Regions from separate parts of the Rahnella sp. NRRL B-41462 genome, predicted to be linked through region 2. Evidence: predicted binding sites of a transcription regulator. Region 2 holds the regulator's gene; each other region holds the start of a gene.
The links. Region 2 encodes CRP, which controls carbon source genes, mostly activating them, when cyclic AMP is high. Its sites were predicted from a motif close to ATGTGANNNNNNTCACAT; they were not measured.

Region 1 (8,824 bases), on a different contig from region 2:
TCGGTCAACTGATCCTTAAACGATCGGCATTAGGCGCTTAGCGCCCTTTTTTAATGCCTGAAAATGGAAATTTTACAGCGGTGTCGGACGTGGCGGGCAACGTTCGAGTAACTCGACGCTGCCGTCTTCATTGAGTTGCTCGATAAAGACATCGAAGCCCCACAGGCGGTGGACGTGTTTCATCACTTCACGGCGGCTTTTATCAAGCGGTGCCCGGTCCTGCGGAATGTAGCGTAATGTCAGCGAGCGGTCTCCGCGCAAATCCACATTCCAGACCTGAATATTCGGTTCGTGATTACTCAGATTATACTGCGCCGACAACTCCTGACGAATTGCACGGTAGCCCTCCTCATTGTGGATCGCGGCGATTTCCAGATAATTATTGTGATCGTCATCGAGCACCGTAAACAGACGGAAATCACGCATCACTTTCGGTGACAGGAACTGGCTGATGAAGCTCTCGTCTTTAAAGTCACGCATCGCAAAATGCAGCGTGTCGAGCCAGTCTGAACCGGCGATATCCGGGAACCAGTAACGGTCTTCCTCCGTCGGCTCCTGACAGATACGCTTGATATCCTGCATCATCGCGAAACCCAGAGCATACGGGTTGATACCACTGTAATACGGGCTGTTATAAGGCGGCTGATACACCACATTCGTGTGACTGTGCAGGAACTCCAGGATGAAACGGTCGGAGACTTTTCCTTCGTCATACAGATGATTCAGGATGGTGTAATGCCAGAATGTCGCCCAGCCTTCGTTCATGACCTGAGTTTGTTTCTGCGGATAAAAATACTGGCTGATTTTACGCACAATGCGCAAAATTTCTCTCTGCCAGGATTCCAGCAGAGGTGCATTTTTTTCCATAAAATACAACAGGTTTTCCTGCGGTTCCGGCGGGAAACGTCGCGCCTGTTCTGGTGCGTCTACACTGTCTTTGCGTGGCAGCGTTTTCCACAGAGAATTCACCTGACTTTGCAGGTATTCCTCACGGCTTTTTTGCCGCGCCAGTTCTTCCTGCAGGGAGATTTTTTGCGGACGTTTATAGCGGTCAACGCCGTAATTCATCAGCGCGTGACAGGAATCCAGCAACCGTTCAACTTCATCGACACCATAGCGTTCCTCGCATTCACTGATATAACGCTTGGCGAACAGCAGGTAATCGACGATGGAACTGGCATCGGTCCAGCTTCTGAACAGATAGTTATTTTTGAAGAAAGAGTTATGCCCGTAGCAGGCATGGGCCATCACCAGCGCCTGCATGGTGATCGTATTTTCTTCCATCAGATAAGCGATACACGGGTTGGAGTTAATGACGATTTCGTACGCCAGACCTTGTTGTCCGTGCTTATACAGCTGTTCGGTTTCGATGAATTTCTTCCCGAACGACCAGTGAGTGTAATTGATCGGCATGCCAATGCTGGAATAGGCATCCATCATTTGTTCGGAAGTGATGATCTCGATTTGATGCGGATAAGTTTCAAGCCGGTAGGACTTCGCCACCCGGTCAATCTCTTCGAGATAGGTTTGCAATAACTCAAACGTCCAGTCCGGTCCATCGCTAAGACGTTTGTCCTCAGTTTTTTGCTTTTGGGTCACTGTCGTCATAAGCCGCACCCTCATTCAGTTATGGACGCTACAGAGTGTTTGATTCACAACCTTTTCTTAAGATTTCGCACGTCCATTGATAATCGTAGCTCAATCTGAGTGTGTCGTTAGATAAACACCATGAATCCATTCCTCAACAAATCTATATCCTTAAGGCCGGAGACTGTCAATCGGCGGGCAATAAAGAGCCCAAAGCCGCGTACAGTCTGGCTTTGGGCGAACAATATCAGGAGACAGGCGCAAACAGAGGGGGATTAACTGCGGATAAATTCTAACAAATCCTGATTTATCTGATTCTTGTGTGTGCTGCACAGACCATGAGATGCGCCCGCATAAACCTTACCTTTGCCATTTGGCAACAACTTAAGCGCAGCTTCGCTGGAGGAAGCGGGTGGCACAATCTGGTCATCATCACCGTAAATCACCAGCGTCGGGATCGTCATCTTCTTCAGGTCTTCGCGCTGATCGGTTTCAGAAAACGCTTTAACACAATCATAAAGTGCTTTTATTGAACCCTGCATACCCTGGAGCCAGAAACTTTGGCGTAAACCTTCTGACACCTCAGCACCGGGGCGGTTGAAACCATAAAATGCGTCGGGCAAGTCCAGGAAAAATTGGGAACGATCTTTCGTCACACCGCCACGGATACCATCGAAAACAGAAAGCGGTAATCCTCCGGGATTGAAATCTGTTTTGATCATAATCGGTGGCACTGCACCAATTAATACCGCTTTTGCCACCCGCGAGGTGCCGTGCCTGCCAATATAACGGGCAACTTCGCCGCCGCCGGTAGAGTGCCCGACGTGTATCGCGTCTTTGAGATCCAGATAAGCCGTCAGTTCGGCCATGTCATCTCCGTACTGGTCCATATTATTGCCTTCCCATGACTGAGAAGAACGCCCGTGTCCGCGGCGGTCGTGGGCAATAACGCGATAACCATGTTCTGCCAGAAACAGCATCTGATCTTCAAAAGCATCCGACGACAGGGGCCAGCCGTGACTAAAAACCACCGGCTGTCCGCTGCCCCAATCCTTATAAAAAAGTTGTGTACCATCTTTAAGCTTCAGAAAGTTTGAGTTATTCACAATCGACTCCTTATTGCTGAAAATTGCTGAAATGAACGGTGCAAAACAGAAACCGATTGAAGTGTAGGTCAGTAATTGCGTCGTTGCGATATGAGTCACATTTTTAAAATGGCAACGTGGCGGGACAGGGTATGAAATTTAACCTGATACTTAGCAGGGTTTATATATTGAAACTTAATTTTTACGGGTATAGCATTAACCCGCTATTGTTTGTTATTGATGCTTTAGGAGGTCAAGAAAATGGTAAATACCTTTACTTATGATAGATATAGAAATCGTATCGGCCAGGGCGTTCGTGTAATGGATGCCGAAACGGGCGTTACCGGCAAAATTACCGCGTTCAGGGTGAAATCGAGTTCACCGGAAGAAATTCGCCGCGAAAGTTGTGTGCAACTGGAAGGGCAGACGGGCCTGTTTAAACCTGTCTCTCTGATGAGACTGGAAACGACGTCTGCCTGATTTTTTCTGTTACGCCGGTAAATTCCCGCAATATAAGGCCACTATGAATAGTGGCCTTAATGTTTTACGCAGCCACTTCGGCTTTGCCTCGTTTTATAAATCCCCGTTCAACCTGAACGTCAATTCTCCGCGCAGCGTGAGGGAATATCACATGCCTGTTTTTTTGTGGTGTTTTATTCCGACAATTGGCTTGTATACAAGAATAAAAACCTGCAGCAAAACTGCCCCTGATGCGTCGGGAGTCTTGTGACATCAATGCAATCAATGCTGTCATTACGCCATAAATTTCTTGCCGCATGGCCGGAATGTTGCGGAATATCGTTATTTATTTCTGGCTATTGAAATAAATGCTGTCATGAACGATAAATAAATGTGAAAGACCTCACGGTTGTGAGTGCCTGTGTTGGTGATTTTTCTCAGTCAGGTTAATTTCCTGTCATCAGAATATTATGCTTTGTTTTGTTGTGGAGTGGAGTCGATATGCGTGTGGTGATTTTAGGCAGTGGTGTGGTCGGTGTCGCCAGTGCATGGTATCTGGCTAAAGCGGGTCATCAGGTGACGGTTATTGACCGCCAGTCCGGCCCGGCAGAAGAAACCAGTGCGGGTAATGCAGGACAGATCTCACCGGGCTATGCTGCGCCGTGGGCGGCTCCGGGGGTTCCGGTCAAAGCCGTCAAATGGATGTTCCAGAAGCACGCGCCTCTGGCGATTCGCCTCGACGGAACACAGTTCCAGCTTAAATGGATGTGGCAAATGCTGCGTAACTGCAACATGGACCACTATCAGACCAACAAAAGCCGCATGGTGCGTCTGGCGGAATACAGCCGTGACTGCATGAAAGCGTTACGCGAAGATACCGGCATTCAGTACGAGGGTCGGCAGGGTGGCACGTTGCAGCTTTTCCGCACCGCGCAGCAGTTTGAAAGCGCAGCCAAAGATATTGCGGTGCTGGAAGACGCCGGTGTGCCGTATCAGTTGCTCGAATCCAGCCAGCTGGCGACTGCAGAACCGGCGCTGGCTCAGGTTGCGCACAAACTGACCGGCGGCCTGCGTTTACCCAATGATGAAACCGGCGACTGCCAGATGTTTACCCGCAAGCTGGCAGACATGGCGCGTCAGGCGGGAGTTATCTTCGAATTTAACCGCACGGTGGATAAGCTGCATATTGAAAATGGCGAAATCACTGGCGTGCAGTGTGGCAATGAGATCGTCAAGGCGGATGCATACGTGGTGGCATTCGGATCGTATTCCACCGCGTTGCTGCGTGATCTGGTCTCTATTCCGGTTTATCCGCTGAAAGGCTATTCCCTGACGATTCCGATTACTGATCCGGCTTCTGCGCCGGTGTCTACCGTACTGGATGAAACCTATAAAATTGCTATCACCCGTTTTGATGACCGCATCCGCGTCGGCGGTATGGCGGAGATTGTCGGCTTCAACCTGAAGCTGGCGCAGGCGCGCCGCGAAACGCTGGAGATGGTGGTCAAAGATCTCTATCCGAACGGCGGCAACGTCGAACAGGCCACGTTCTGGACGGGGTTGCGTCCGATGACGCCGGATGGCACGCCGATTGTCGGGCGTACGCGCATTAAGAATTTGTATCTCAATACCGGCCACGGCACGCTGGGCTGGACGATGGCCTGCGGCTCCGGGCAGTTGCTCTCGGACATTATGTCCGGCGTGACGCCTGCGATCCCATCCGATGATCTCTCGGTTGAGCGTTACAGCCCGGATTTCATTGCCCGTCCGGCTGGCCCGCACAAAATGCATCCGGTAGGCTGAACCTGCTGTAATCCGATCCCATGCGGGGTTTGATACCGCATGGTTTTTACTTTGCTTATTGCCGGAGCTGGTATGCCTCGCCCGATTTCAGCCACATTGTCTCAGTCTGCGTTAACTCAAAACCTGAACATCATTCGCGGTTTTGCCGCCAACAGTAAAGTCTGGACGGTGGTGAAAGCCAACGGCTACGGCCACGGTATATCCCGTATCTGGCGCAGTTTATCCGCCACTGACGGTTTCGCTTTACTCGATTTCAATGAGGCGATTTTACTGCGTGAGTCCGGCTGGCAGGGACCGATATTACTGCTTGAAGGTTTTTTTACCGCAGAGGATCTGGCTATTGTTGATCAATATCGCCTGACCACGGCCGTACACAGCGAATGGCAGATAAAAGCCCTTGCGCAGGCCAGCATCAGCCTGCCGGTCAGTATCTACCTGAAAGTAAACAGTGGCATGAACCGCCTGGGTTTTGCGCCTGAGCGCGCCGGTGCTGTCTGGCAGCAGTTACGCGAGCTGAAGCAGGTGGGGGAAATCACGCTGATGAGCCATTTCGCCACCGCTGACAGTGTGGAAGGTGTCGATGCGCAGATGAGTGTGATTAACCTCGCCGGGCAAAACATTCGCGGCCCGCGATGTCTGGCCAATTCCGCTGCGACGCTGTGGCATCCGCATACACATCATGACTGGATCCGTCCGGGAATTATTATCTATGGCGCGTCGCCAAGCGGTGAGTGGAAAGATATTGCGCATACCGGTCTGCAACCGGTCATGACGCTTAAAAGCGAGCTGATTGCCGTACAGGAACTTAACGCCGGTGCGCGCGTGGGTTACGGCGGGCGTTACAGTGTAACTCGTCCTCAGCGTATCGGCGTGGTGGCCTGTGGCTATGCGGACGGATATCCGCGCCATGCGCCTTCCGGTACACCGGTTTGGGTAGACGGTGTGCGAACGACGACGACGGGCACGGTTTCAATGGATATGCTGGCTGTGGATTTAACGCCATGCCCGCAGGCGCAGATGGGTGCGCCGGTTGAGTTGTGGGGGAATAATTTACCGGTGGATGACGTGGCAACAGCGGCCGGTACGCTGGGTTACGAACTGCTGAGTGCGCTGGCACCCCGCGTACCGGTGTCGACAATCGGTTAAAAAACGTATTACTGTCCCAGGCGGGTCAGCTGACCCGTCGATTTTTTGCTGGCGCGTCGAGCCAGCATCGCCAGACATCCCCCTGCCAGCATCACCAGCGACAGACTCAGCTTAGGCTGCAACGGTAATGCCATCGCGATAAAACCAAGTAGTGCACCGCCCGCCATTTGCACCGAACCTGCCAGTGCCGAAGCCACGCCTGCTTCACCGGAGAACGGTTCCAGCGCATAACTGGTGGCCGGGCCCATCAGGAAAGCCAGACCGGCACAGGCGCTGGCGACTGGCACCATATACAGCCAGGTTGCTGTTTGTTCCGCAGGCGGAACCAGCGTGATCCCAGCGATTAGCCCGAGACAGCCAATAAACATCAGGATGCCGCCTGTTTTCAGACATACCGGACGCCCCACTTTGCGGATAATCCGGTTGGCGATAAAGCTCATCCCCATGATCCAGAATCCGTTTGCGCCGAATACCAGTGAAAACTGCAGTGGCGTCAGCCCGGCAGTGTTCATCAAAACGGTCGGCGCCAGCGAGACATAGGTCAGCGCCATACCCATTGCACCTGCATTCACCAGAGCAAAAGTAATGAAGCGCGCATTGAATAAAATGCGGGCGTACTGACGGAATGGCAGGCCGGTGTTGGTCTGCGTATCAGCAGGGCGAGTCTCAGGCAGTTTGAATATAACCAGCAGTAAGACAGCCAGTGTATAACCGGTTAATGCCCAGAACGGCGCACGCCAGCCATAATATTGCGCGATCAGGCCGCCGATCAGCGGTGCCAGTGCCGGAATGATATTCAGCGTGCCATTGAGGAAACCATACGCACGGGCGGCATCGTTGCCACTCATCCGGTCGCGTACGCCGCTGAAAATCACCACGGAAGTGCAGCACACTGCCAGTCCCTGAATGACGCGGGATAATAAAAACATCCACGGTGTTACGGAGGTCGCAGCAACTATCGCCCCTGCCAGATACACCATGACGCCGATAATGGCGATCGGGCGACGACCAAATTTATCCACCAGCGGACCGGCCACCAGTTGTCCCAGCCCCATCACCAGAATAAATAAGGAAATCGAGGACTGAATGACCGCCTCGGTGCTCTGTAAACCGAGCGCGATGGCGGGAATGGCGGGCAGGTACAAATCAATACCTAAAGGGCCAAGCAGCACCATGCTCAGCAGCAGGAAAAGGAATTTTTGCATTGAAAACATCACTGTCAGTCATCCGAAAGGACGCTAAGGGTAATGATTTCGTTAATGAATGGAAAGAAGCTTGTGATAATCAGAGCGGCGGGCGCTGTGAATAAAAACGGACACCCGCAGGTGCCCGTGATCTAAGCGGTGACGAAAGACTTATTTTTTCTTCCAAAAATCATCAAACACCGTGACCGGCGGCTGACGTTTATGTTCAGTGCGCAGGTACCAGCCCTCAATGACGGTGGCATATTTATCGTCGATCTTCTTGCCTTCCAGATAGTCGTCGATCAGTTCGTAAGTCACGCCGAGCGCAGCTTCATCTGGCAAGGCAGGGCGGTTATCTTCAAGGTCAGCGGTCGGGGCTTTCGTATAGAGATGTTCCGGGCAACCCAATTCTTTGAGCAGGGCTTTTCCCTGACGCTTGTTCAGACGGAAAATCGGGTTAATGTCCGTGCCGCCATCACCGTATTTAGTGAAGAAACCGGTCACGGCTTCGGCAGCATGATCAGTCCCGACCACCACGCCTTTTTTCATCCCGGCGATGCTGTACTGCGCTTTCATGCGTTCGCGGGCCTTTTCGTTGCCTTTAATGAAATCGCTCAGTTCGATACCGATTTCACGTAAGGTCGCTTCGCTTGCCAGGACGGCATTCTTGATATTAACGGTCAGAACCTGATCTGGCTGGATGAACGCAATGGCATCCTGGCAGTCCGATTCATCAGCTTGCACGCCATATGGCAAGCGCACCGCAATGAACTGGTAAGCGCTATCATTTGTTTGTGCGCGTAATTCGCTAATTGCTGTTTGGCAAAGTTTGCCGGTAAGAGTAGAATCTTGCCCGCCGCTGATACCCAGAACCAGTGTCTTGATGAACGGGTGGGCCAGCAGATAACTTTTGAGAAAATCGACGCTGACACGAACTTCCTGTGCGGCATCGATGTGGGGTTTGACGTGCAGAGCCTGAATAATCTCTTGTTGTAAAGCCATGACCACTCCTCCTGAAGGCTGCCTTCGAGGAACCCGAGGCAAAAATAAGACGTTATCAGGACAAAACTACCCCGCATCGCTCAAAAGGACAAGATTCAGCGACGAGTTAGGCGGAAATCTGTACGCTGCCGGCTCGCAATATTTCGAACCAAAGTGGCGGGAGACGTAAAGTGTGGCGCGTAATGAACCATTTCCATTCCTCATTGAAATAAGAAATCAATGCAAGAAAGGGTAATGATTTTGTATGTTTCTATTGCCGGAAATATATGTCACTCGGAACTATCCAAAAAAGCCGCTTTATTAAGATATTCCGGGCTGAGTGCGTTATATTTGTTGCGGTAGAAATATTTGTATGCATATGCCATCGAAATGGAGTTGCCAGGCTTGATTAACGGATCCTAATTAATGGCATAAATCGTGTGGTTCCAGTCTCGTTATTTGCCTTAAGTCTTATTGGGGAAACAAAATGTTTTTTCGGGTTGTACGTCGTTTACCAGCTTGTGCCGTAGTCTGCGGTGCAGCGCTGTTCAGTATTTCAAGCCTTGCAGACACCACCAT
Region 2 (10,590 bases):
TATTCTCCGATTAGCTTTAAAAAGCAGTCTGGCTGCAAGCCAGTAAAAAGGGGATTTGAAAGGGGTCTCCCCCTTCACGCCCGCCGCGTCAGCCAGATCCCATGATGCGGCCTCTGCTTCCACGCCAGTGACGAGATGGTATGCATCACGCTGAGATGTGAAATTACGCGCCGCAGATGGCGTTCCATTTCGGTCAGTGGCATATCCGGGTGAAGTTCCGGCGCATTAAACAGGTTGTTCTCGCTGCCCGGCCCGTCGTAGAGCAGTCGTTGCTGACAGCTTTGCAGCGCGATTTCGCAGGTCTGTAAATACTCCGTCGCCAGTTTTTCCGGCAGCATGTAATGCTCGCGGGCGAGGATCGTCATCGCGTTGATATGCTCAACCACAAACTGACTGTGCGTCACCCACAAACGCATATCCGCCAGATAATGTGAGTTAAAACCCGGCTCCTGCATCGCCTGATTTAGCGAAGTGAACAGCTTATTGTGCGCCTGATTGACCTGCATACGGGTGTACGCCAGTTTGGCGGTGTCGGGGCTTTCCTCGAGCAGCAGGCGGATAGCGTCCTGATAGATTTCCAGCGCCTGGTGTGCATTCTGGCGCAGCAAACCGCTTTGCCATTGCGGCCACAACCAGATAGTGCCACCAAAGGCCAGCGCGCAGCCGATCAGGGTATCGACCAGTCGTGGTACCAGAAAATGCACGCCGTTCATCGCCAGCAATTGCAGGGTATACACTGCAGTCACCGTCATGCCGACCATCGCCAGTCCGTAGTTTTTGCGCAGAACGGTATAGGACAACAGGGTGATCAGCAGCATGCACAGCAGCGTGGTGCCTTCCGGCAGTTCCAGTTTGAGCAAGCCTGAGGCAATCAGCAATCCGGCCAGCGTACCGAGTGCACGGTGCTGGATCCTCACCCGCGTGGCGTTATAACCGTTCTGGCTGACCAACATGATAGTCAGCAAGATCCAGTAGGGTTTGGGCAAATTGAAGAACAGACCCAGACTGCTGCCAATCGCCAGAATAATGCCCAAACGTGCGGCATTACGCAGTGCCACGGATTTGAAGGAAAGATAGCTTTTCAGCGCGGGCCAGAAGGGCAAACGCGGCTGGGTGTTCATCAGGTCGCGCCGGTACAGCGGGCGCTGGGTACGCAGCAGGCGCGCAATGCGGCTGAAATGGTAATAACAAAACTGACCTACCGGATTGTCCGGATTGCGCGCGGCGATTTTCTCCAGCGCGGTCAGCTCATTGGCCATCGTAAAGCGCCCGGATAAACGGTGATAAAGAATATCGTCGGCAATCACCCGAAGACGGGTGGAAATCACCTGTGCATTTCGGCGGATAACCGCTTCGGCATGGCTTTCCTCCACCAGTTTCTGCACTTCTTCCGGCTGATGCAGGCTCACTGTAATGTGCTCCTGCAAATCGAGCGCCACCTGAAAACGCTGAAATAGCCGCTTATGGTGATGATGATGTCCGTGCTGGGGCAACATGTGTAATTGCTGATAAAGCAGGGCAATCAGGTCGATAACCTGCTGCTGGCGGGCTAGCAGTGGGGGTAACGCGGTTTCGGGATCGGTGTGTTGCGTCAGCAGGCTGTACTTGGCTTCGAAATAATCCGCGAGTTGCAGATAGAGCTGGCTGAGTGTTTCGCGCATCGGCTGTTCTTCCGAAATACGAAACCACGCCCAGTTAAACAATCCGTACCAGGCTGTGCCAGCGGCGAACAACACCGGGGCCTGCCACATCGGGCGCACGCCCACCATACTCAGCGTGAAGATAGTCGCCACCAGCGCACCGGGCAGCAGGCGCGCATGCAGCGGGCTGATTTCACCGGTGACGCCGAGCAGTAACGCCAGCGACAGCATGATCAGCGGCAGCGGTATATGCCAGCTTTCGAGCATCAGTTGCAGCAGAAGGCTGCTCACGGCAAAGAGTGAACCGCCGACGAGCAGGCGTTTGAAAAAGCGTTTATGCGGGGTATCCAGACCGGCGATGTTACAACAGGCCGGGCAGAGGGAAAACAGCAGGCCCATTTGCAAATTGCCAAACAGCCAGCAAATGCCAACAGGTAAGCACAACACCAGCGTCTGGCGCAGCGCGTAGTTCACTTCAGGATGGTAAAACAGTCTTCGCCATAGCGTCATGGGTAAAGCTTAGCCCATAAAAAAGGCGCGACAGTGTTTTGCCGCGCCAATTTTTGAGGGATTAACGTGTGCCGTAAACGACAATCGTTTTACCGTGTGCGGAGATCAGGCTTTGATCTTCCAGCATTTTGAGAATGCGTCCGACTGTTTCACGTGAACAACCGACGATTTGGCCAATTTCCTGGCGGGTAATCTTGATTTGCATCCCGTCCGGATGGGTCATTGCATCAGGCTGTTTAGCCAGATTGAGCAAGGTTTGAGCGATACGACCGGTAACGTCAAGGAAGGCAAGGTTGCCGACTTTCTCTGACGTCACTTGCAGACGGTTGGCCATCTGCGCGGAGAGACGCATCAGAATATCCGGGTTAACCTGAATCAGCTGGCGGAATTTTTTATATGAAATTTCAGCCACTTCACAGGCAGTTTTAGCACGTACCCAGGCACTGCGTTCCTGACCTTCTTCGAAGAGTCCCAGCTCACCGATGAAGTCACCTTGGTTAAGGTAGGACAGTATCATTTCCTTGCCTTCTTCATCTTTAATCAGGACAGCAACTGACCCTTTCACGATGTAGTAAAGCGTTTCGGCTTTTTCACCCTGGTGAATCAGCGTACTTTTAGAAGGATACTTATGTATATGACAGTGAGACAGGAACCATTCAAGAGTCGGGTCTGTTTGTGGCTTGCCGAGAACCATTTGCTATTATCCTCTGTTGTTATCGCTGCCCAAAATCACAGGGCTCAGAGTTCCCTGTACGGCACTTCAAATCCAAAGCGCCCTTTCAGCATATAACTCTCCAGAAATGCTGCAAGCGGATGTCGGAGTGCAACAGCCTGTTTATTGCTGTCATCACCGTGGGTTCTGTACTTAAACCGCAAAAACCGTCACCGCAATTTACTGGAAAGTATGTTTCGGCTTTGTTTGTAGCACAGGTTTGAGATGCTGTCTTCTGTTGTCTCGCTTCAGCATGATGGCGATCGGGTTACGTTGCCAGATTTTAGGTGAAAGGGTACTCTGAGAGCAGATTTCGACAAGTTTATTCACCGGGAGAATAGTTCATGCATGCACGTGTCAAATGGGTTGAAGGACTGACATTTTTAGGTGAGTCTGCATCGGGTCATCAGATTTCAATGGATGGAAACGCGGGTGATAAAGCCCCAAGCCCGATGGAAATGTTACTGATGTCCGCAGGGGGGTGTAGTGCAATCGACGTGGTGTCAATTTTGCAAAAAGGTCGTAATGACGTGCGTGATTGTGAAGTGAAGCTGACCTCACAACGCCGCGAAGAAGCGCCGCGTCTGTTCACTCACATCAATCTGCATTTTATCGTCACCGGTAAGGATCTGACCGATAAGATTGTTGAACGCGCAGTCAGCCTGTCTGCCGAAAAATACTGTTCTGTGTCTCTGATGCTGGGGAAAGCGGCCACAATCACCCACAGCTTTGAAGTGATTGCAGCCGAATAAAGTTTACTCGATCTTCTTGCCTTCCATCAGGCGCTGCACCAGCGGCGCCATGATCAGCTCCATCGCCAGCCCCATTTTGCCGCCCGGCACCACCAGTGTTTTGATGTGCGAGATAAACGACCCTTGCAGCATGGCCAGCAGATACGGGAAATCGATGTCATCCAGTCCCTGAAAATGAATCACCACAAAGCTTTCATCCAGTGACGGAATGGCTTTGGCGGCAAACGGGTTCGAGGTATCGATGGTGGGTACCCGCTGGAAATTGATGTGCGTGCGGGAAAACTGCGGGGTAATGTAATTGATATAGTCATCCATCGAACGCACGACGGAATCCATCACCGCTTCACGGGAATGCCCGCGCTCGCCGGTATCGCGCACCAGTTTCTGGATCCATTCGAGGTTGACGATAGGCACTACGCCGACCAGCAGGTCGACCTGCGCGGCAACGTCAATTTTGTCCGCCACCACACCACCGTGTAACCCTTCGTAAAACAAAATATCCGTCGGTTCCGGCAACGCCTGCCACGGCGTAAAGGTACCCGGCACCTGATTGTAGGGAACGGCTTCGTCATAAGTATGCAGATACTTACGTGAACGGCCAGTGCCGGTTTTACCGTATTCGATAAAGCTTTTTTCCAGCAAACCAAAGTCATTGGCTTCCGGCCCGAAGTAGCTGATATGACGTCCCAGATCGCGCGCCTTGCGTATTGCCGCATCCATTTCAGGACGGGTGAAATGATGAAAACTGTCGCCTTCCAGTTCCGCCGCACGCAAACCAAGCTGCTGAAATATTTTACGAAATGCCACGCTGGTGGTCGTGGTGCCTGCACCGCTCGAACCGGTCACGGCAATAACAGGATGTTTGGCTGACATAATGCGCTGTTCTCCATAAAGGTGATGCAGGCAGGCGAGACGCGGTCTTTTCTGTGGTCGAAGATCTGGCGTCAAGGCTGCGCATAATTAAGCCTATTGTTACCATATTTATTCGCGAAGCCAAAGAGGGCATCACTATTCTAAACCCGCCAGCAACGGTTGGATCAGCGGGTCTTTCTGGTGGAACAGGGAAACAATGTCATGCAGCGCCTTGCCTGTGTACTCCTTTTTCCACGCCAGACTGAGCGGGGAAGGGGCGCGCGGATAGCGGATTTGTCGGGCGATCAGCTCGCCGCTGTCGAGATATGGCTGGCACAGATGGCGCGGCAGAAAACCGATACCCATTCCCTTCAGGTGACAGGCCAGTTTAGTCGCCACATCTGCCACGATGATCTGCCGTTGCCCGGTCAGCAACCAGGCTACCCGCTTGTTCAGATGGCGCGAGGTGTCTTCCACATTGATGGCAATGTACTGACGCAACACCGCTTCTTCCAGCATGCCAGTGATGTGCTGCAGCGGATGAAAGGGCGCATGAACAAAAATCCAGTCCACTTCACCCAGCGGCAGCAGATTCACGGCGTTAGAAAGAGATTCGGTGCCGGTGACGCCAATCGCCAGCTGAAAATCTTCGTACAGCAGCGTATCCCATACCCCCATGTAAATCTGTCGTGTGAAAGTGAACTGCGTGAACGGGTAGCGCTGCGTCAGACAGCTTAATAACGCCGCCAGAGTTTCAGGGCAGTACATCAGATTGTTCACCACCACATTCAGCTGGCGCTCAATGCCGTCGTTAATCTGCTGCAGTTCTGCCGGTACACCCTCCAGCCAGGTTAGCCACTGGCGACATCGTTCAAGCAGATGCTGTCCGGCGGGCGTCAGCGACACCGTACGGGTCGTGCGGTTGAGCAATAACGTCCCGGCACTGTCTTCCAGCATCTTAATTCGATAGCTGATGGTCGCGGGCGTTTTATGCAGCATCTCTGCCGCGCGGGAAAAGCTGCCTGTTTGTGCGACGTGCATAAAGGTTTTAATCGACTCCTCATCCAGCATAGGTCACCCGAAGTAATGTTAATGCATTGAATGAAAAAGATTTTATAGATTTAACCGGATGAGAATTGTGGACTTCATCAATTTTATGGAATCTTTTTCCATATTTCGATTGAGCAAGTTGGAAAAAGTTTCTACAGTAATTGCATTGAGGATAAATCCGCCAATCTGGCGGGCTTATCTCACCGGTTTTATTTTAAATGCAGGGATGAATGCCATGGAACTTCCGGTTTACCCGCTGACCCAGGCGGCCTTCGCGGCTTACGGCGATGTGATTGAGACGACAGGTCGCGATTTTTTTCATATCAACGACGGCAAGGTTGAGCGGTACCACGATCTGACCAACGTGGAAATCCTCGGGCAGGATCGCCCGCTGGTCAGCATCAACCGCGCCCAGCCAGCACCGTTGCCCATTGTGGTGACGCAACTCGAAAAACACCCGCTCGGTTCACAGGCGTTTGTGCCGATGCAGGGCGAGCGCTTTATCGTGATTGTTGCGGCAGGGGGCGAGACGCCGGACATCTCCACGCTGAAAGCCTTTATCACCAACGGCCTGCAGGGCGTGAATTATCACCGGAATGTCTGGCACCATCCGCTGTTTGCGTTTGAGACGGTGACGAATTTTCTCACCGTCGATCGTGGCGGCGCAGACAACTGTGATATCAGTCAGTTACCTCAGGGCTATCAGCTTATTTTACCCGTTGCGGCGGGATTAAAGTCGTGACGCTATAAAGCATCTTGCATAAGATACAAGCATCTGAAAACAAGCGAAACGCGGGCGCTCAGCGCCTGATGCTGGAGAAATGTGAGATGGCCGAAGTAAAAAAACGGGGGCGTCCTAGCCAGCCTGGTTCTGGTTCGCAAAAGGGCGCTCAGGCCTTAGAACGCGGCATTGCGGTGTTGAATTATCTGGCGCAGTCCGGCGGCAGTTCTTCTGTCAGCAACATTGCAGAGAATTTGTCGCTGCCCCTTTCCACCACCTTTCGACTGCTGAAAGTGCTGGAAGAGGCCGATTTTGTTTATCAGGATGCGCAACTGAGCTGGTGGCACATCGGCTTACAGGCGTTTACGGTCGGATCGTCTTATATCCATAACCGGGATGTATTGTCAGTCGCCGCGCCTTATATGCAGCGCCTGATGCTGTTGTCGGGCGAAACGGCCAATCTGGCGATCCGCAACGGTTTCGAAGCGGTACTGATCGGCCAGCGGGAATGCCAGTCGATGGTGCGGATGTGCGCGCCGCTTGGCAGCCGCCTGCCACTGCATGCCTCCGGGGCCGGGAAAGCGTTGCTGTATTCGCTGGATGACGAGGCGCTGATGAGCCTGATGATGCAGGCGGGGTTGAAGAACTTTACGACGCACACGCTGGATAATCTGAATGCGTTGAAAAAGGATCTGCAACACGCGCGTCAGCAGGGGTTTGCACAGGACAGCGAAGAGCATGTGACAGGGCTGAACTGCCTGGCCTCGGCGATTTTTGACAGCAATAACAATGCGGTGGCGGCGATTTCGATCTCCGGCCCCAGCTCCCGCTTAACGACGGAGCGTTTTACCGATTTAGGCGAACTGGTGCGGGATACCGCGCGTGACATCAGTCTGGCCCTGGGTCAGCGCCACTAACCGGTTCGTCCTGCGATCCCCGCTCTGTCGTGAGCGGGATTTTTTTCAGTCAAATTAAAGTTGGAAACTTTTTCCGTTATTTTATGCAAAGCGGAATTACCTGAGGATTTAGCTATGGCTCGTATGACAGCTGCACAGGCAGCAATGTATGTGTTGGAAAAAGAAGGGATCACCACCGCGTTTGGTGTACCGGGCGCAGCGATTAACCCGTTTTATAACGCCATGCGCCTGCATGGAAAAATCCGTCATGTGTTAGCCCGTCATGTGGAAGGTGCATCGCATATGGCCGAAGGTTATACCCGTGCGAAAGCCGGGAACATCGGCGTTTGCCTGGGGACGTCTGGCCCGGCGGGTACCGACATGATCACCGCGCTGTATTCCGCCTCGGCGGATTCCATTCCGATCCTGTGTATTACCGGTCAGGCACCGCGCGCCCGTCTGCATAAAGAGGATTTTCAGGCGGTGGATATTCAGGCGATTGCCGGGCCGGTGAGCAAAATGGCGGTGACCGTGCTGGAACCTGCGCTGGTGCCGCGTGTTCTGCAACAGGCGTTCCATCTGATGCGCTCCGGTCGCCCCGGTCCGGTACTGGTCGATCTGCCGTATGACGTGCAGACCGCCGAAATCGAATTCGATCCGGAAACTTATGAATCGCTGCCCGCTTACAAGCCTGCCGCCACCGTCGCTCAGGCCGTCAAAGCGATGGAAATGCTCAACGCCTGTGAGCGTCCGCTGATTGTGGCCGGTGGCGGTGTGATTAACGCTGATGCCGCCGCGCTGTTGCAGCGCTTTGCTGAAATAACCCAAGTGCCGGTGATCCCGACACTGATGGGCTGGGGCGTGATCCCGGGCGATCACCGCCTGATGGCTGGCATGGTCGGATTGCAGACCGCGCACCGCTACGGTAACGCCTCACTGCTGGCGTCGGATCTGGTATTTGGCATCGGTAACCGTTTTGCCAACCGTCATACCGGCTCGGTAGAGAAATACACCGCAGGCCGCAAAATCATCCACGTTGATATCGAACCGACACAAATCGGCCGCGTACTTTGTCCTGATTTAGGCATTGTGTCTGACGCCGGTGAAGCCCTGAAACTGCTGATCGAAGTAGCAGAAGAGCAGAGAAAAGCCGGCAAATTGCCGTGTCGCGAAAGCTGGATCCAGGAATGTGAAGAACGCAAACGCACCATGCTGCGCAAAACCCACTTCAACGATGTGCCGGTCAAACCGCAACGCGTCTATGAAGAAATGAGCAAAGCCTTTGGCCGCAATGTGAATTACGTAACCACGATCGGCCTGTCGCAAATTGCGGCGGCGCAGATGCTGCACGTGTTTGAGCCGCGCCACTGGATCAACTGCGGCCAGGCGGGCCCGCTGGGCTGGACCATTCCTGCGGCACTCGGCGTCTGCATTGCTGCGCCGGAACGTCAGGTGGTCGGGATTTCAGGCGATTACGATTTCCAGTTCATGATCGAAGAGCTGGCGGTCGGTGCGCAGTTCAACATTCCTTACATCCACGTCCTGGTGAACAACGCTTATCTTGGCCTGATCCGCCAGTCGCAGCGCGCCTTTGATATGGATTACTGCGTCCAACTGGCGTTCGAAAATATCAACTCTGAAGACGTGAAAGGTTACGGCGTCGATCACGTGAAAGTGGTGGAAGGGTTGGGATGTAAAGCGATACGCGTCTTCAAGCCGGAAGATATCGCCCCGGCGTTTGCAGAAGCTAAACGTCTGATGAAAAAACATCAGGTGCCGGTGGTGGTGGAAATCATGCTGGAACGCGTCACCAATATTTCCATGGGCGGCGAAATTGACAGCGTGAATGAGTTTGAGCCGGTTGCCGATAATGCGGATGACGCACCGACGCACGTCAGCTTCATGAAATATGAATAAGCCAGGAGGCTGAAAATGCTCAAGTTCTCTGCGAATTTATCCATGCTGTTTCTGGAGGTAGATTTCCTTCAGCGCTTTAAAGCGGCGGCTGACAGCGGTTTTACGGCGGTGGAGTTTATGTTCCCTTACGGCTATCCGGCTGACACCCTGAAGGCGTTGCTGGCGCAAAATAAGCTGCAACATACGCTGCACAATCTGCCCGCGGGCGACTGGGCGGCGGGCGAGCGCGGTATTGCCTGCCTGCCGGGGCGTGAAGCGGAGTTTCGCGAAGGCGTGGCGCAGGCCATCGCTTACGCCAAAGCACTCGGCAACCGCAAAATTAACTGTCTGATTGGCAAAACTCCGGCGGGTTCAGATGCCGTCAGCGTGACGCCTTTGGTGGTGGAAAATCTGCGCTATGCCGCACAGGCGCTGGCGAAAGAGGGGCTGATGCTGCTGATTGAGCCGATCAATCACTTTGATATGCCGGGATTTTATCTGACCGGTACGCAACAGGCGCTGGATCTCATTGAACGCGTCGGCTGTGACAACCTGTTTATCCAGTACGACATTTACCATATGCAGCGGATGGAAGGGGAACTGGCGAATACCCTGATCCGCCATGCGGACAAAATCGGTCATTTGCAGGTGGCGGATAACCCGAACCGTAATGAACCGGGTACCGGTGAAATTAATTACGACTTTATTTTCGACCTGATTAAAAACTCGGATTACGACGGCTGGGTCGGTTGTGAATATAAGCCACGGGCGCGCACGGAAGAAGGATTAGGCTGGCTTAACGCCTACCGCTAATCGTTATAAAACGCGAGAAACAGACATTATTCACCCTCGCGGTGAGGGATTTCTGTACGCCAAATTTCAGTCACATTGAAAGGGAATTAGCATGAAAATTGGATTTATCGGCTTAGGAATTATGGGCGCACCGATGGCGCAACATCTGGTGGATGCCGGGCACAGTCTGCATTTCTCCACACTCGGCAACGTGCCTGCTTCACTGACCGATGCCGGTGCCAAAGCCTGTGCGACACCGGCAGAAGTCACCGTTCACGCCGACGTCATTATTATCATGGTGCCGGATACGCCAGACGTGGCAACGGTGCTGTTTGGTGACAATGGCTGCGCCAGCGTGCCGCTGAAAGGCAAAACCATTGTCGATATGAGTTCCATCTCACCGATTGAAACCAAAACGTTTGCGCAGCGTGTGCAGCAACTGGGGGGGGAATATCTGGATGCGCCGGTTTCCGGCGGTGAAATTGGCGCGCAGCAGGGCACGCTGACCATCATGGTGGGCGGTAAGGAATCAGTCTTCAACGATATCAAACCGCTGTTTGAGCTGATGGGTAAAAACATCACGCTGGTGGGCGATTGCGGAGCCGGGCAAACCTGCAAAGTGGCGAACCAGATCATTGTGGCGCTGAATATTGAAGCTGTCTCGGAAGCGCTGCTGTTTGCTTCCCGCGCCGGTGCCGATCCTGCCCGTGTTCGTCAGGCTTTGATGGGCGGATTCGCCTCATCGCGCATTCTGGAAGTGCACGGTGAG
Region 3 (10,590 bases), on a different contig from region 2:
CATAGCTGGCAACCAGATGCAGTCCCAGCCCGTGATCGCCTTGCGTTTTGGATGTCACCCCCAGCGCAAAAATCTGTTCGCGCCGCTCCTGCGCAATCCCGATGCCGTGGTCAGCGACTTCAATCACCAGCTCATCCGTGCCGGAAACGACATACACTTCAACCGGCCCGGCATCACTGCCGCGCAGTAACGTGGCTTCGATGGCGTTATCCAGCAGGTTGCCGATGATCGACATCAGTTCAGTTTCACTGAGCGCAGCAGGCAGATACGTTAATTCACAGGCAGGATCGAATGTGAGCTCAACACCTTTTTCCCGGGCACGGGCATATTTTCCGAGTAATAAACCGCACAACCTTGGCGAGCAGAACCGCTCTGAAACGAAATCCAGCAATTCCTGCGCACTTTCAGACTGGGCCTCGATATAACGAATCGCCTCATCGTAGCGTCCCATATGCAGCAGGCCAGCGAGCGTTGCCGTCCAGTTGAGCTGTTCATGCCGCATCACCCGCAGGTTATCGGCATAACGCTGCACCTGACTTAGCTGGATGCTGAGCCGGTCGATATCGCTGCAATCCCGAAAAGTGATCACCCAGCCCTGAAGCTGGTCTTCCAGCATGATCCGCACCCGACTGGCAATCACGGTCAGGTTATTGAACAGGCAGATTTCGTCGTGAATGTCTTTTTTCAGCATGACCTGCGGGTCAAAGAAACTGACCGGCGCAATCACCTGCCTGAGCGGCTGACCACGCAGTTCACGGGACGGCACGTCAAGGTTGAGCAGCTTTTTGGCCGCCTGGTTGATGACCGCCACGCGGGAGTGCGCATCAATGGCGATCACCCCTTCGTAAATCGACTCCATCAGCGCCTTTTGCTGACGCACCAGCAGGCCGATTTCCCGGGGCTCCAGCGCAAACATCTGTCGTTTAATCGAACGTGAAAAAAACCATGAAAAGGTAAACAACGCCAGCAGCAAGGTGGCGGCCGCCAGTAAAATGCGGATGGCTTTTTCAACGGTCAGACTGTTGATGTGGCTGGTGAGATAGCCGACAGAAACGATACCCATCACCTTGCCTTGCGCGTTCACGATCGGTGCTTTACTGCGCAGCGACAGCCCGATCCCACCCAGCCGGATGGTGGTGGTGCTTTTACCCGCCAGCACTTCTTCGTTGTCCCCTCCGACCAGCGTTTTTCCGACGCGGTCAGCATAAATCGAATGAAACAGATGTATCGCTTTACCATCGCCGATCACCATATAACTGGCATCGCTGTGAGCAGAAATATTCCTCATTAAACTGTTAATTGCTGAAATGTCCTTATTTTCAACTGCGGTAATTAATGAGGGAATAAGTGCAATTTCCTCTGCCTGAACTTTTGCACGAATACCCATATCTTCATATAACTGACGTTCTATATCGTGATAGTAATAAACACCTGTCAGCGAAAAAAGCGCCATAAATAACAGAACAAGATAAACAAAAAGCTTTATCTGAAAAGAAGGACGGAACCGCATCGGAGAACCTATCGCCAGACCGTGATATTAACAAACAGTACGTGAAGATTATCATTCCCCGGTATTTCCGTCAGAATGAAGGATCAAAGTTGCGAGGCATGCCGCAGAACACCTTCAGGCACCGCAAGCCTCTGACGGCACAACACATAATTCACAACAGCTATTTCACGATAAATTAACAGTAATATTATAATTACAAATAACACCATAAAAACCACGAGAAAATAAACGCATCACGAATTTTTAAATTAATTAAAACCATAAAAACCTTTCGCTCCTTTAAAACACCCTGTCTAATTTGCGGCACTTCACATATTACCGGTTATTATTCCTCTTACACTCCCTGCACAAATTGACACAGGGGATTCATCATGAGTACAACCGACGACACTTATTCTGTTCCCGCGGGAGTTTCTTCCGCAAAACAGCTCTCATTAAAAGAAAAATGGTGGCACATTCTCGACACCTGGAAAATCGGCATTATTCCGTTGCCGCTGTTTGCCATGGCGGGGTTGCTTATCGCAATAGATTGTCTCGACGGCAAACTGCCGAGCGACATCGTGGTCATGGTCGCCACACTGGCATTCTTTGGATTCGCCTGCGGCGAATTCGGCAAACGTCTTCCTTTCATCGGCAAGATGGGCGCGGCAGCGATTTGCGCCACGTTCATTCCTTCCGCACTGGTCTATTACGGCCTGCTGCCGGATGTCGTGGTGGAATCCACCACCAAGTTCTATAAAAGTACCAACATTCTGTATCTCTACATTTGTTGCATCATCGTGGGCAGCATCATGAGCATGGATCGCAAAGTGCTGATCCAGGGTTTCATGCGTATTTTCTTCCCGATGCTGTGTGGCGAAGTGGTCGGCATGCTGGTCGGGATGGGCGTGGGTCTGTCGCTGGGCATGGAACCTTTCCAGATTTTCTTCTTCCTGATCCTGCCGATTATGGCCGGTGGCGTCGGTGAAGGAGCGATTCCACTTTCCATCGGTTATGCAGCCATCCTGCATATGGATCAGGGCGTAGCGCTGGGTCGCATTCTGCCTATCGTGATGCTGGGCGGCCTGACCGCTATCGTCATTTCCGGCTCACTCAATCAGTTAGGTAAACGCTATCCGCATCTGACCGGCGAAGGCCAGCTGATGCCGTCTTCCAAAAATGCCACCGCTGACAGCAGCAAGCTGAGCGGCACCGGTGGTAAAACGGATGTTACCACCATCGCGGCAGGCGCCCTGCTGGCCGTTCTGCTGTATATGGTGGGCATGCTGTTACACAAACTGATTGGTCTTCCTGCACCGGTCGGCATGCTGTTTGCGGCCGTTGGCCTGAAACTGGCGCACGGCGTTTCACCCCGCCTCCTCGAAGGTTCTCAGGTGGTGTACAAATTCTTCCAGACTTCCGTCACCTACCCGATTTTGTTCGCCGTCGGCGTGGCCATCACACCGTGGAAGGAACTGGTCGCCGCATTCACCATTTCTAATCTCCTGGTCATTGTCAGCACCGTTGCGGCGCTGGTCGCCACCGGCTTCTTCGTCGGCAAGAAAATTGGCATGCACCCGATTGATGTGGCCATTGTTTCGTGCTGCCAGAGCGGTCAGGGCGGTACCGGTGACGTCGCCATTCTGACAGCGGGTAACCGCATGCAACTGATGCCATTTGCCCAAATTGCTACGCGCATTGGCGGCGCCATCAATGTCTCAGTCTCCCTGCTGGTGCTTGGCAACTTCCTTGTCTGACGCCGGGCTAACCCTTTTTTAATTCAGGACATTTTTATGAAACTGGCAAGTTATCTCTATCAGGGACGCAAGTCCTACGGCATCGCGACAGAGCGCGGCATGATCGACCTCGGCCGCCATCTCGGGCAACGTTATCCCGACCTCAAAGCCCTGCTGGCAGGCAATGCGCTGGCACAGGCCCAGGCGCTGGCTGCCCTGCCCGCTGATGTGGATTTCGACGACCTGACTTTTCTGCCGGTGATCCAGAATCCGGAAAAAATTCTCTGTGTCGGCATGAATTACGCCGAAAAGCGTAAAGAGTTTGATCAGCATAATCCGGCCCCGACGCTGTTCGTCCGCTTCGCCGATTCCCAAACCGGCCATGCCTCTCCCGTTATCAAACCGAGCCTTTCTGTCGAGTTCGATTACGAAGGTGAACTGGCGGTGATTATCGGTTCTGCGGGGGAAAATATTTCCCGCGAAGATGCACTTACTCATGTCGCAGGATATAGCTGTTATATGGACGGCTCCGCCCGTGACTGGCAGCACACCTGGTTTACCGCCGGTAAAAACTGGCCGCAAACCGGTGCGTTCGGACCGTGGATGACCACCGCCGATGAGATCCCCGACCCCCACACCCTGGCGATCCGCACCTGGCTGAACGGCCACATGGTGCAGGACGACAACACCCGCAGCATGATCCACAAAGTCGCCGAACTGATTGAGTACATCAGCACCTTTACCTCGCTGAGTGCCGGTGACGTGATCATTACCGGCTCACCGGGCGGCGTGGGTAAAAAGCGCGTACCGCCGCTGTTTATGAAACCCGGCGACCGTATCGAAGTAGAAATCGAAAAGATTGGTCATCTCAGCAATATGATCGTCGCAGCAGACACGAAGGTTGCCGCCAGCCGTCAGGTGAGTCATGCCCAGGCAGCCCACTAACCGGTTAACACTGACCGAACTGGCCGGGCATTCAGCCCGGCGTTTTAAACATCGCTTTGACTTACAGCCGACATCAGGAACGCATTATGTTCAGCCGTGACCAACCGGACTTTCATGTCATCAGTGTCAGCCAGCCGCCGGAAGGCATGCTGGAGGATATCCGCACCCTGTTGCAGCAAAGCCAGTTAGGCATGGATGACGACATTGAGCAGTTCGTGGTGGCCTGCTCCGGCCGCCGGCTGGTCGGCTGTGCCGGTCTGGTCAGCAACACTATCAAATGCGTCGCCGTGGCCGCCGACTGGCGCGGGGAAAATCTCAGCGCCAGATTGCTGGGTGAAGTGGAAAATCTGGCGGTGTCCGGCGGCAAATTCCATTTATTTCTCTATACGCGGCCATCGAATCTGCAGCGCTTTCGCGGCTGCGGATTTTACCCGCTGGTGCAATGGGACGACGTTGCCGTGCTGATGGAAAACACGCCGGTAGGCATCAGCCATTATTGCCGCGGGTTGCAGCGCCATCACCACCACGGCCAGCGCATCGGTGCCGTGGTGATGAATGCCAACCCGTTCACCCTCGGGCATCGCTTTCTGGCAGAACAGGCAGCGGCAACCTGTGACTGGTTGCATGTGTTTGTGGTGAGCGAAGATGTGTCGTATTTCCCGTTTAAAGAACGTCTTGAAATGGTCCGTCTGGGTGTCGCGGACCTGCCCAACGTGACGGTGCATGCCGGTTCTGAATACCTGATCTCCCGCGCAACTTTTCCCGGCTATTTTCTCAAGGACGCCGGGCTGGTGAATCAGGCGTGGAGCGTGATGGATTTGCTGATTTTTCGTCAGTACATCGCACCGGCGTTAGGCATTACCCACCGTTTTGTCGGCAGCGAGCCTTTCTGTCCGGTGACCCATCAGTACAACTGCGACATGCATGACTGGCTGGAAGCGCCCGCACGCCTGACGTCGCCACCGCTGAAGGTGATTGAGTTGCCGCGCAAACGTCACGCCAGCGGCCGGGCCATTTCGGCCTCAGAAGTGCGTGCGCTGCTCCGGGCGCATCAGTTACCGCGCATCCGGGACATTGTTCCGCTCAGCACTTATGTACACCTTGAACAACACTATTCCGCCACTGCGCCCGCAGAACCGGCGCATGACGATGTCCTTATTATTTCACCCTCACTTTGTTAACAGCAGGAAATATTGATGAAAATTGTGAAGGAGGCGCTGGCAGGCACGGTTGAATCCAGCGATTTACTGGTAAAAATCGCCCCGGCCAGTGAGCTGAATGTGGTGATCAGCAGCGAGGTCGCCAAACAATTTGGCGACCAGATCCGCAGTGTGGTGAATGACACGCTGAGTGCACTCGGCGTCATCGCGGGTTTGGTGATTATCGAAGACAAAGGTGCGCTGGATTGTGTGATCCGCGCCCGGGTACAAAGTGCAGTACTGCGTGCAGCACAGGCTGAAGAGATTAACTGGGAGACATTACGATGAAAAAACTCCGCCGCAGTATGCTGTTCCTGCCGGGGTCCAGCGCCGCCATGTTATCCACGGCATTTATCTATCGCCCTGACTCCATCATGTTTGATCTGGAAGATGCCGTTTCGCTGCGCGAAAAAGACACCGCACGCATTCTGGTATTTCATGCCCTGCAACACCCGATGTATCGCGATATTGAAACCGTGGTGCGCATCAATCAGCTCAGCACCCCCTTTGGCCTTAAAGATCTCGAGGCCGTGGTGCGGGCGGGCGTGGATGTGGTGCGCTTACCCAAAACCGATACGCCGGAAGATATTTTTGAGCTGGAAGCGCATATCGAACGCATCGAGAAAGACTGCGGTCGCGAAGTTGGCTCCACCAAAATTATGGCGGCCATCGAATCGGCCATTGGTGTGATTAACGCCGTGGCGATCGCCCGCTGCTCGCCGCGTCTGATCGGTATCGCGCTGGCGGCTTTCGATTATGTGATGGACATGCAAACCGAGCGCGGCGACGGTACCGAACTGTTTTATGCCCGTTGCGCCGTGCTGCACGCGGCACGCGCCGCCGGAATTGACGCCTTCGATGTGGTGTATTCCGACATCAACGATGAGGCCGGTTTCCTGCGTGAAGTGGAACTGATCCGCAAGATGGGCTTTAACGGCAAATCCCTGATCAACCCGCGACAGATTGAGCTGCTGCATAACGCTTACGCACCGACGCAGGAAGATGTCGACTATGCGCACCGCGTGATTGCCGCCGCAGAGGAAGGCGAGCGCAAGGGTCTGGGCGTAATTTCGCTCAACGGCAAGATGATCGATGGCCCGATCATTAACCATGCGCAGGTGGTACTGGAACGCGCCAGTGCATCCGGCATCCGTCGCTAGCCCTCAATTTTGCACAGGAATATCAAGATAATGAGTCATTTAACTGAAACTTTGCACAGCCTTTATCCGCAGCTCAGGCATCTGACTGCCTTTGACGGCGCGCACCGCAATACGCCGTATCTTTCCGATCCCGATGCCCGCCTGCACCGTAAACTTTGCGATTCACTGGAACAGGCGATCGCCCGCAGCGGCCTGAAAGACGGCATGACCATTTCCTTCCACCATGCTTTCCGTGAAGGTGATCAGGTCATTAATAACGTCGTCGCCACACTGGCGAAGCTCGGTTTTAAAAACCTCACGCTGGCGTCCAGTTCGCTGATGACCTGCAACGATGCGCTGATCGAACCTATCCGCAACGGCGTCATCACCCGTATTTATACCTCCGGGATGCGTGGCAAACTGGCCGATGCCATTTCTCACGGGCTGATGGAAGAACCGGTACAAATCCATTCGCACGGCGGGCGGGTTAAATTATTGCAGGACGGCGAGCTGAAGATTGATGTCGCGTTTCTCGGCGTGCCATGCAGCGATGAATTCGGCAATGCCAACGGCACGCACGGTAAATCCTGCTGCGGTTCGCTGGGCTACGCGATGGTGGATGCACAGTTCGCCAGAACCGTGGTGCTGCTGACCGAAGAACTGGTGCCCTTCCCTAATATGCCCGCCAGCCTGGTACAGGATCAGGTGGATTACATCGTTAAAGTCGATCAGGTCGGCGATCCGGCAAAAATCAGCGTCGGCGCAGCGCGGGTGACCAGTAATCCGCGCGAACTGATGATCGCCCGCACGGCGGCTGAAGTCATCGAATACTCCGGCTATTTCAAGCCGGGCTTTTCAATGCAAACCGGTTCCGGCGCAGCGGCTACGGCCTGCACCCGTTTCATGGAAGAGAAAATGGAACGCAACCAGATCACCGCCCGTTTTGCCCTCGGGGGCATCACCGGCAGTCTGGTGGATTTACATGAAAAAGGCCTGATTGAAACGTTGCTGGATACGCAATGTTTCGACGGTCAGGCTGCGGCGTCACTTAGCCGTAACCCGCAGCATATCGAGATTTCTACCAACGTTTATGCCAATCCGGGAGCCAAAGCCGCGAGCTGCGATCAACTGGATATTGTCATTCTGAGTGCGCTGGAAATTGACACCGGCTTTAACGTTAACGTGATCACGGGTTCCGACGGCGTTATGCGTGGCGCGTCCGGCGGTCATTGCGATGTCGCCAGTGCGGCCAATCTGACCATTGTCGTCGCGCCTTTACTGCGCAGCCGAATTCCGACAGTCGTACGTCGCGTCACCACCCGCGTCACACCGGGGGAAAGCATCGATGTGCTGGTGACTGACCACGGCATCGCCGTCAATCCGGCACGTCCTGAAATCCGTCAGCGGCTGGAAGAGGCTGGCATGAAAATCATGGACATCGAAGCGTTGTATCAGCGGGCGATTTCCCTGACCGGCGAACCGAAACCAATTGAATTCACTGACCGTGTGGTGGGCGTTATCCGCTATCGCGACGGCAGCGTGATCGACGTGGTTCATCAGGTAAAAGAGGACGCATAATGACCATCATGACGCCTGCGGATGCAGGCGTCAGCCTGGAGGATTTGCTGGCAGCAAAGGAACTGCGTGCCAAACGGCAAACCGACTGGCTGACTCAATTCTCACAACCGCTGATTTCACTCACGCTGGTGACGCCGGGGCCGGTGAAAGACTCCGTGGCCTGGCGTCAGGTGATGCGCGAGGCGTTGCAACGTGCCGAAGTTATGCTGCTGCAACACGGCTGGCCGGTGCTGAAACATCAGGTTTTCTGGCTGCCGACCGGCGCCGAAGTATTCTGGTGCGTGGCACATCCTGCGCCGGAAGTGAAAGCGGCCACGGTTGAACTGGAACAATCGCATGCCCTCGGGCGTTTATGGGATTTCGATGTGATCTGCCCGCAGGCGGGTGTTGTTGGCCGCCGTTCGCTGGACAATGCCAGCCGCCGCTGCCTGATTTGCGACGGTCCTGCGCATGCCTGCGCCCGTTCACGTCAGCACCCGCTCGTGGACGTTATCGCTAAAGTGGAGGCACTGATTGATGGCTGGCACCGCACGCGCTGAACACCCTGCCTGCACGGACATCGCCACGCTGGCGGCAGAGGCGCTGCGCCGTGAAGTGTGGCTGACGCCCAAACCGGGACTGGTCGACAGCGCCAATAACGGCTCGCACCGCGACATGGATTTACCCCTGTTTCTGCGCAGCATTGACGCCATCACGCCCTGGCTGCATCAGTTTTTCGCCCTTGGTCAGCAGGATTTCCTGCAACCGGCGCAGGCGATGCTGACGCGCATCCGCCCGACCGGAATAGCCTGCGAACAGGCGATGTTCGGTGCCACACAAGGCGTTAATACGCATAAAGGCGGCATCTTTTCACTGGGATTATTGTGCACCGCCGCAGGCAGGCTGACCGGCCAGAGCCAGCCACTGACCCGCCACCGCTTATGCGCTGAAGTGGCCGCCATGACGCAAGGGCTGGTTGAACGTGAATTGCAAAGCTGCCGCCAGCCGGTGACTGCCGGTGAACGGCTGTTTATGGCGCACGGCATGACCGGTGCCCGTGGCGAAGTGCAGAGCGGGTTCCTCACTTTACGCCGTCACGTTTTTCCGTACTGGTATCAGGAAAGCCATTCCGGGCGCCGCAGTCTTAATGCTTTGCTGCGCCTGATGGCCTATAACCCCGATACCAATCTGGTAGCACGCGGCGGGCTGGACGGATTACATTTCGTGCAGGACTACGCCCGCCGGTTGCTGATAACGGGCTGGAAGACAGAGGATTTGCAGCAGATGGACCGCGCCCTGATCGCCCGCAATCTCAGCCCCGGCGGCAGTGCTGATTTGCTGGCGATTGCCACCGTGCTGATGGCTTTCCCGCAATGAATTCGTCCCCTGAATTCACCCGCATGCTGGTGCCCGGATTACGTGACAGCGAGGCCGGACACTGGCAAAGCCGCTGGCATGAGCAGCATCCGCACTGGCTGCGTATAAAACAGCGCAACTGGGCGCAGGTTGATCTCGAGGGCTGGATCACCGCCATCGATCGCGAGCAAAAACAGGCGACATCCCCGCTGCTGCTGATCGGCCACAGTTTTGGCGCGCTTGCCAGTCTGGTGTGGGCGAACCGTCATCCGCAACGCGTGGCGGGTGTCATGCTGGTCGCCCCCGCCGAGCCTGTGCGGTTCGGACTGGGTGATGACATTCTCCCTGCACCGCTGGCCGTGCCGGGGCTGCTGATCGCCAGCCATACCGATCCGCTGCTGACCTTTACCCGCGCGGAATTTTGGGCACAGGCGTGGCGCTGCGAGCTGGCAGATATCGGCGAAGCAGGACATATCAATGTGGAATCAGGATTCGGCGACTGGCCGTGGGGGCTGGCAAAACTGGAGGTGTTTGCCGCGCAACTGGCGGCAAATATGTCGGATTAAATGCGCAATAACGCTTTCGGCGTGACGTTACTCAACAATGCGGGTTTGTGTGGTCGGCGCAGGCTGTGATTTCTGGCAGCACAGGAAAACCATCACCAGCAGCGGGATCCAGCCCAGCACGATGCCCAGCGTGATTTTCATCCAGACATAGGTTTCCGGTGAAGCGTATTGCATCAGGATCGTATTCAGCAGGCGCGAGACAATACCAGCCAGATAAACGCCACCAAACCACCAGCCGGAACGGTTGATGTCGTGCATACGCCGGACACCGACCGCCAGCAACGGTAATGCCGTCGCCAGCGCAAACAGGGTGTAAGCGACACCTGCATAGAAAATACTGTAAGGATTACCCGCCAGCGCGAACAGGAATGACACGCCCATCGTCAGCAAAATAATAATCAGCAAATTGCCCAGCGCAAAGGTCCAGAACGCCTTGCGGCTCGCCCGACCACGGAAATCCACATACTTTTTCCAGCCCTGCACATAACACTGCCATAGCGTCATTTCATCACGTCCTTTTGCCTGTTCATCTGATGTTTCAATGGAAATTTCATTCTGCTTTTCAATAAGCCGGGAATTAAAGCGTTTTCTTACTGGCCCCGC

Region 1: a site for CRP is predicted at 2,777-2,794, ahead of ydfZ (putative selenium delivery protein YdfZ). Genes of this name have one in related genera too.
Region 3: a site for CRP is predicted at 1,807-1,824, ahead of UC14_RS11940 (2-hydroxycarboxylate transporter family protein). Genes of this name have one in related genera too.

The regions. Positions count from the first base shown of each region.
Region 1 covers NZ_JYDF01000154.1:182-9,005, forward strand. The annotation lists gene UC14_RS25285 (SpoVR family protein) at 73-1,608, opposite strand; gene UC14_RS25290 (alpha/beta fold hydrolase) at 1,863-2,693, opposite strand; gene ydfZ (putative selenium delivery protein YdfZ) at 2,934-3,152, shown strand; gene UC14_RS25300 (D-amino acid dehydrogenase) at 3,633-4,934, shown strand; gene dadX (catabolic alanine racemase DadX) at 5,007-6,080, shown strand; gene UC14_RS25310 (multidrug effflux MFS transporter) at 6,089-7,285, opposite strand; gene nadE (ammonia-dependent NAD(+) synthetase) at 7,436-8,266, opposite strand; gene UC14_RS25320 (YdiY family protein) at 8,733-8,824, shown strand, end outside.
Region 2 covers NZ_JYDF01000051.1:53,014-63,603, reverse strand. The annotation lists gene UC14_RS13625 (YccS/YhfK family putative transporter) at 75-2,150, opposite strand; gene crp (cAMP-activated global transcriptional regulator CRP) at 2,212-2,844, opposite strand; gene UC14_RS13615 (OsmC family protein) at 3,207-3,614, shown strand; gene UC14_RS13610 (phosphoribulokinase) at 3,618-4,487, opposite strand; gene allS (HTH-type transcriptional activator AllS) at 4,623-5,537, opposite strand; gene UC14_RS13600 (ureidoglycolate lyase) at 5,752-6,258, shown strand; gene allR (HTH-type transcriptional repressor AllR) at 6,345-7,154, shown strand; gene gcl (glyoxylate carboligase) at 7,269-9,050, shown strand; gene hyi (hydroxypyruvate isomerase) at 9,066-9,842, shown strand; gene glxR (2-hydroxy-3-oxopropionate reductase) at 9,934-10,590, shown strand, end outside.
Region 3 covers NZ_JYDF01000044.1:89,497-100,086, forward strand. The annotation lists gene UC14_RS11935 (sensor histidine kinase) at 1-1,510, opposite strand, end outside; gene UC14_RS11940 (2-hydroxycarboxylate transporter family protein) at 1,882-3,246, shown strand; gene UC14_RS11945 (fumarylacetoacetate hydrolase family protein) at 3,283-4,170, shown strand; gene citC ([citrate (pro-3S)-lyase] ligase) at 4,257-5,351, shown strand; gene citD (citrate lyase acyl carrier protein) at 5,367-5,657, shown strand; gene citE (citrate (pro-3S)-lyase subunit beta) at 5,654-6,529, shown strand; gene citF (citrate lyase subunit alpha) at 6,560-8,086, shown strand; gene citX (citrate lyase holo-[acyl-carrier protein] synthase) at 8,086-8,625, shown strand; gene citG (triphosphoribosyl-dephospho-CoA synthase CitG) at 8,603-9,442, shown strand; gene UC14_RS11980 (alpha/beta hydrolase) at 9,439-9,987, shown strand; gene UC14_RS11985 (DUF805 domain-containing protein) at 10,015-10,491, opposite strand; gene UC14_RS11990 (LacI family DNA-binding transcriptional regulator) at 10,578-10,590, opposite strand, start outside.